One region of the Paenibacillus sp. NRS-1781 genome, then DNA from elsewhere that is predicted to be linked to it. Evidence: predicted binding sites of a transcription regulator. Region 1 holds the regulator's gene; each other region holds the start of a gene.

Region 1 (2,269 bases):
GCCGTCTCGTCAAACAGCTTGAGCTTTTGGGTTATGTGAAAAGGGAAGCCTCCCCTGATGATCGTCGAGGAATACTTCTATCCCTCACTGAGCTTGGGCGACAAAAGACGATGGATGCTCTAAAAGAGAAAGAATTTGTATTTTACGAACACATTTCAAGATGGGACGATGAACAACTTGAACATTTTATTGAAATGCTCAGGGATTTTAACGGATTTGATCATAAGTAACAAGCTCATAGGTTGAATGACTGCCTTTCTTAAAAGCATCGAGTAAAACTAAAATAAACGTCGTGTCCTCATTAAAGAGAACATGGCGTTTATTTTTCATCAAGAAAGTAGGGCCTTCTGTGACCAAACGTGTGACCACGAAGGATAACAAAGCTAAATTCAAAACAAAAAAACGACATTTCTGCCGTTTTTCTAAAGGATGGACTCTCAGGGACTCGAACCCTGGACCAATTGATTAAGAGTCAACTGCTCTACCAACTGAGCTAAGAGTCCATAATATAAAATTGGTGGAGCCTAGGGGGATCGAACCCCTGACCTCATCGCTGCCAGCGATGCGCTCTCCCAGCTGAGCTAAGGCCCCATTATATGTAATTAAAAACGTTTCAAGCGACTCCTATATCATATAAAATTTTCATCCCTGTGTCAATACTTTAATAAAAAAAAATTATAATTACCCTTCCGCCATCAACCAAGATACAGTCAGCGATCTAGTCGCTGGCTGTATCTTTGGATAAAAGTGTTTTCAGTTCCTTCATAAACATGTTGATGTCTTTGAACTGCCGATATACGGACGCAAAGCGCACGTAGGCAACCTCATCAACAGGATAGAGCTGTTCCATGACCAGCTCGCCGATCTGCTGGCTGTCCACCTCAGTAGCGGCTGTGTTGCGGATAGCGTTTTCCACCTGGGATACGATCATATCCAGTTGCTCGACAGATACAGGACGCTTCTCGCAGGCCCGAATGAGACCGCGCAGCATTTTATCACGGCTGAATTCTTCACGGCTGCCATCCTTTTTAATGACCATCAGTGGAGTCTCCTCCACCATTTCAAAGGTGGTAAAACGCCTGGCACATTGCTCGCATTCGCGGCGGCGGCGGATGGACTTGTTATCATTCGCAGGCCGCGAGTCCAGCACCTTTGTTCCATTGTAAGCACAGTAAGGACATTTCATAAATTCACCACTTTCTTTTTCCAATAAATCCCCTGTACTTTTTCGTAATAATTTTGTCAAAACGGTTCATAATAGGTTTACCACGTCGCGAGGAGGTGAACAACAATGGCACAAGGAAACAATGGCAACTCCAACAACCTGGTAGTCAGCAAAGCCTCCGGCGCTCTGGAGCAAATGAAATATGAAATCGCTCAAGAGCTGGGTATCAGCATTCCTCAAGATGGATACCAAGGTAACATGACTTCCTATGAGAACGGTTCGATCGGGGGCTACATCACAAAACGCCTCGTAACGATCGCCGAACAACAATTGGCAGGTCAATACCAATAATCGCGGTAATAACGCAGAAGCAACAAGAAAAAGTGTATGGACGGGCTGCTAAATGCAGCCTATCCTGCGCTTTTTTCATTTTAATGCCATCAGGCTCATTCTGTCATGACATATTTACACGCAGCCTCGTCATCCGTTAAAACTGATTATAAATTTTGGTGTATTGCCTGTAGTAGTAAATAACCCGCTGTACATAATGTCGTGTCTCGCCAAAAGGGATCTGCTTGATGGATTGTTCTTTCCCATCCCATACGCCCTTATCCAGCCACTCCTGCACTTTACCGGGGCCTGCGTTATAAGCCGCAACGATAGCTACCGGATTATCCTTAAATTTCATCGACAGGTTATGCACATACCAGGTTCCCAGCTCAATGTTGGTGCCTGGCTCGTGCTTGACGCTATCCAGCGGAACCTTTTGGATCTGGGCGCTGTCCATAATCCAATTCGCCGTATCGGGCATGATTTGCATGAGTCCCAGTGCACCCTTGTGCGACTGCTTGCTGGTCTTAAAGTTCGTCTCAACACGGATAATGGACGCCACCAAAAACGGGTCCACTTCATACGTCTGCGAGTATTGCCGGATCTCATCCTTATATTGAATCGGATAGAACCACGACATCCAGTTTGAATTAAAAAACAGAATCAAGACAAACCCAACAAACAAAGTCAGCAGGACTCTTTTTTTGCGCAAAATATTCATGCCAGTCCCTTTCGCTGCCAGAATTGATCAATTTGCTGTTTTGTTTCAGCCTG
Region 2 (2,269 bases), on a different contig from region 1:
AATCACGCTGATCCAGCAACGTGAATTTGCCGGATAGACCCTCGGCAGGCGTAGCGAACAGCGTAATATTAAGGTTATGCAATTCACTCATCCGGTCGCAGTAGACACGCATGGAAGCTATGATTCGCTGCGCCTCGCGGTATACAGCGTCATCCTCCCCGTGGTGTTTGCCGTACAGTGCCTTCATGCACTCAGCTAACCCGATGAATCCCATAGAAAGCGTACCGTGCTTTAGTACGCTTCCCACCTGTTCATCCGGCTCCAGCTCTTCTCCGCCTTCCCATACCCCTTCGCGCATCATAAAGTCTGAGGCTTTTGCCGGCTGGCTGGTCTGTATATGGTAGCGATGGATCAGTCCGTCCACAGCAATGCGCATAACCTCTTCCAGTCTGGTATCAAAGCCATCCCGGTCAGGTATTTTGCGCTTGCCTGTGCAAATGCCGTACTCAATGCCAAGACGCACCAAATTAATCGTATTGAATGAGAGATTACCCTTGCCGCTTTGACGGTTTCTGCCGAAACGGTCAGCAATGGTACGGGTACGGCAGCCCATCGTCGCAATAATGGTATCCGGATCATCTGCGCGGTAATAGGGCAGGTTGAAGGTAGCATCCACATTGACAAAATTAGGATACATACGTTTGCTGGAGCATTCTACTGCCCGCAGGAACAAGTCATAGTTGATATCGTCTTCAGCCTGATTGATTCCTTTTTTGCATTGGAAAATATGCTGTGGGAAAATAGGGGTTTCCCCGCTGCCCAAGCCACGGATAGTGGCCTCCAGCAAGGATAGTGTAACTAGTCGCCCCTCAGCAGAAGTACACATCCCGTAATTCAGTGAGGTGAACGGAATTTGTCCACCTGCCCGACTGCTCATGGTATTCAGGTTATGAATAAGGGATTCGGCGGCCTGCCGGGTTTCCGTCTCCGTTTCTTCGCGTGCGAATGCGTATGAACGAGGGCAGACCTCATGTAATAGGCTGTTGGCTATATGTAATTCGTCATTAGGCAGGGCGGATTCTATTTTTTCTCCGAACAGACGGAGTCCCTTGCGCAGATGCTTGCGGAAGGAGCGGGCCACGAAAGGAGCAAGGTCCCAGTCTATTTTATTGGCAGAGACACCTCCAAATTGGCTGTTTTGCTGAGACTGGAATATGATAGCCACCAGTGCCATAGCAGACATAATAGTTTGTGGTGTGCGCACAGAGCCGTTGCCTGTATTAAAACCATCTTGCAACAAGCGGCCAAAGGGAATAAAGATACAGTTCGTAGTCCCGAGCGCATATTGGTCCAAATCGTGAACATATACATATCCACGGTCAATCGCGTCCGTCAGTTCAGACGGAAGCACACGTAGCCGCGCATACCACTTGGCGTACTCGGAGCCGAGCTTGCTCATTTTGCCGCTGAACGATTCTCCATTCAAATTTGCATTCTCCCGCAGCATGTCCAAGTCTTGTGCGCCAATGACCCGCTCGCCGATGCTGTATAATTGATGTTCCTCCAACACCTTCATTGCAAAAACCTCCATATAGTAAAATATATATTATTCTCCAAAAAACAATATATTGACGATATCATGTACTAAACATTTGTTTCAGTCTATATATTGTATATATGGATGGATGGAGAGTATGTGATTTTTGTCACGTTGATAAGGGGGAGAACACACAAAAAAGTCAGGTGGAAATTAGGAACATATCAACGAATACGCTCCTTATTCTACACCTGACGATCGGATATTTGACAAAAAACAATAAAATTGCTGAATAATCTAAAGCAGCTTTTTCAGTTGGGACACCCGGCCTTGTGAGATATCGAGCATTTCGGCATATATCTTTTGCGGCAGGTTGGGATGTTCCTGAATCAGCTTTCGGAGCTTTTTTACCATTTCTCCTTGCTGGATTCTGGATTGTTTAGGCTGCCAGGTTGTATAGTTACGAACCGGCTTGGTATGCTCTTGAGCCTGGATGGCTTCAGTGCTGGTGGGATGTACATTTTCCTCTGTCTTTAATACCTGAATGCAATCGGCGCAAATAAAGCTATCACGAAAATAAGTCAAATGATCAACTGTGCCGCAAAATTTGCAGGATACACCTGTATATTTCCTTAATACAAATCCTTCTTCATTCACGAAAAATTCGAGCGAATCACCAATATTGATATCCATCGTGGTGCGCATTTCCTTGGGAAGCACGATTCGCCCCAATTGATCCAGAGGCCGTGTCATTCCGGTATTTTTCATAAACCCTTCCTCCTTTGATTATAT
Region 3 (2,269 bases), on a different contig from region 1:
CCTCCATCAGCTTCAGCACAGGCATAATTCCTTTAGCCGCGCCTTCTACACCTTTAATCGCTTCGCCACGTGACCGCAGCTTCGACAGGTTGACCGCGACACCGCCGCCGATTTTGGACAACTGCATGCAAGTGTTTAGCACGTAGTTAATTGAGTTGAGGGAGTCGTCCATTTCGAGCAGGAAGCAGGATACCAACTCCCCACGACGGCTTTTGCCTGCATTCAAGAAGGTTGGCGTAGCCGGCTGGAGACGCTGCTCCATCATCGAGCGGGACAACAGACGTGCCGTATCGGCGTTACCGCGGCCCAAATGCAGGGCGACGACCGCCACCCGGTCAGGATAGTGCTCCAGATAAACCTTACGGTCATTGCTTTTCACTGCATAATCCGTATAAAACTTGGATGCTGCCATATAGGAAGGGAATTTAAAATGATAACTATGAGTGATATGGAAAATATCCTTAATTTCGTCAGCTGTATAGCTACTATAGAAATTTTCGTAATAATCATTCTCAATCATGTAGAGCACTTGAGCCGCTGGATCTGCAAACTTCAAGCTCCGTTCTTCGACTTCCTTCATAAATTCGTCTACAGCCTCTTGGTCCTTTTCCAATTGGAAAAAGCCATCTGTATCGCGTTTCATCAACATGTTGTTCAATTCAATATGCCGCAACTCGGCTCACCCCCTGTTTGAAACGCTCTACATCGCCGAACGTTCCGGATAATTCAAATTTACTGATGACAGGTACGTTATAATGGTCGGAGATCAAATCCGCGCTTTTGGCAAAGCTCTCGCCCCAGTTACGGTTGCCGCTGGCAGCCACACCCACGAGGTTTTGAGCATTTTTTTGCAAAAAGGAAGATACCCTCTCAGGTATCTGTCCAAACCCCGTTGTATATGTAATGAGTACGTAAGGTTCCTCTATAGTCATTTGCTCCTGGATTTGGACCGCCGGAAGCTTGAGCTTCCCGATAAATCTTTTTACATTGCCGGTCTTGGAATCATAGGCAATCAGCATTGTATTCAACCTCCTTGACATTTGGCAAAACAGCATCTGTCCAAGGCTCGAAATCCTGTAAAGATTCGCAACCCCTTGCTGGCCGTGCTTCGCCAAAATTTTAACGCCTATTTATATTGGTATTTCCATATCTGTATTTTCAAGATATATGTGTAAAATACGCGTTGTACACTATATTTAGAGTACGATTTCTATTTTATATCTATATATAGGTGAGGTCAATCACTTTTAAAAGGTTGGGCACAAGGATTGAGGGCAAGTCCAAGCGGGGTGCGGGATAAGCAGAATAACTTTTTTTTTCGTGCCAATTTTACAAATGTACTGGAGTTTTGGAGTATGAAGATGTACGATTTGTCAATAGGAGATACAGCAGTAAATCTACCTTTTACTGTAGGAAAATAAGTATGATGGGAGAGAAGATGTAATATGCCACATATTATTGGGGAACGCATCGTGCTGAGAGAGTATCGTCAGGAGGATATACCGGAAATACGAAAATGGGTCAATGACCCGGATATTACATGCGGTTTGAGCGATGCTTTTACTTATCCTCATTCTCAGACGAACAGCGAAGCCTATGTACAGATGATGATTGACGGCAGTTCGGAGACGAAGGGCTTTGTCATTGCGCATAAAGACACGCTGGATTATATCGGACAACTGGATTTATTTAGAATCAACTGGATGAATCGGCATGCCACACTTGGCATAGTGATCGGACGCGACGATAACCTGGGCAAAGGCTACGGACGTGAAGCGATCCGGCTATTACAGAAATTTGTATTTCATACGCTGAATCTGAATCGGTTGGAATTGGAAGTCTTTTCATATAATGAACGTGCATATCGCTGCTATCTGTCCTGTGGCTTCAAGGAGGAAGGTCTTCTGCGGCAAAAGCTGTTCAGGGAGGGCCAATACTATGACGTTATTCAAATGGGCATTTTGCGAAGTGAGTATGAGGCTGCGGAGCAAACGACGGAATCTTCGCAGAACGTGTAGGGAAACAGACAGTCATCATCGTGTCATGTATATATGGAACGAAACAGAACGTTCAATGTAAAAGGGCTGAACAGCATTAGGCTGTCAGCCCTGTAATCTTTCATTCATATAAGCCAAACTCGAACTATAAGCTGACTTGAAAAAATAAGCATCAAAACGGAGTAGGCGGAATGGTGCTGTACAAGCGAAGCACCATCCGACTGCGTAGTGGCACAGTAAGTAACTTTTAAGTTCAGCTTATTTGATCGTTA

Evidence for each region. The regulator NrdR, encoded in region 1, represses ribonucleotide reductase genes. The targets are predictions, from matches to a motif close to AACACNATATATNGTGTT.
Region 2: the regulator NrdR is predicted to act here: its motif matches at 1,599-1,616, upstream of ACIFO6_RS05440 (anaerobic ribonucleoside triphosphate reductase).
Region 3: the regulator NrdR is predicted to act here: its motif matches at 1,187-1,204, upstream of nrdI (class Ib ribonucleoside-diphosphate reductase assembly flavoprotein NrdI).

Annotation. Positions count from the first base shown of each region.
Region 1 covers NZ_JBITPI010000039.1:54,488-56,756, forward strand. The annotation lists gene ACIFO6_RS14930 (MarR family winged helix-turn-helix transcriptional regulator) at 1-230, shown strand, start outside; tRNA gene ACIFO6_RS14935 (tRNA-Lys) at 431-503, opposite strand; tRNA gene ACIFO6_RS14940 (tRNA-Ala) at 516-591, opposite strand; gene nrdR (transcriptional regulator NrdR) at 719-1,186, opposite strand; gene ACIFO6_RS14950 (alpha/beta-type small acid-soluble spore protein) at 1,292-1,516, shown strand; gene ACIFO6_RS14955 (lytic transglycosylase domain-containing protein) at 1,653-2,216, opposite strand; gene coaE (dephospho-CoA kinase) at 2,213-2,269, opposite strand, start outside.
Region 2 covers NZ_JBITPI010000015.1:169,572-171,840, reverse strand. The annotation lists gene ACIFO6_RS05440 (anaerobic ribonucleoside triphosphate reductase) at 1-1,516, opposite strand, end outside; gene ACIFO6_RS05435 (AbrB/MazE/SpoVT family DNA-binding domain-containing protein) at 1,775-2,245, opposite strand.
Region 3 covers NZ_JBITPI010000024.1:181,990-184,258, reverse strand. The annotation lists gene nrdE (class 1b ribonucleoside-diphosphate reductase subunit alpha) at 1-673, opposite strand, end outside; gene nrdI (class Ib ribonucleoside-diphosphate reductase assembly flavoprotein NrdI) at 660-1,019, opposite strand; gene ACIFO6_RS09925 (GNAT family N-acetyltransferase) at 1,446-2,018, shown strand; gene ACIFO6_RS09920 (ABC transporter substrate-binding protein) at 2,267-2,269, opposite strand, start outside.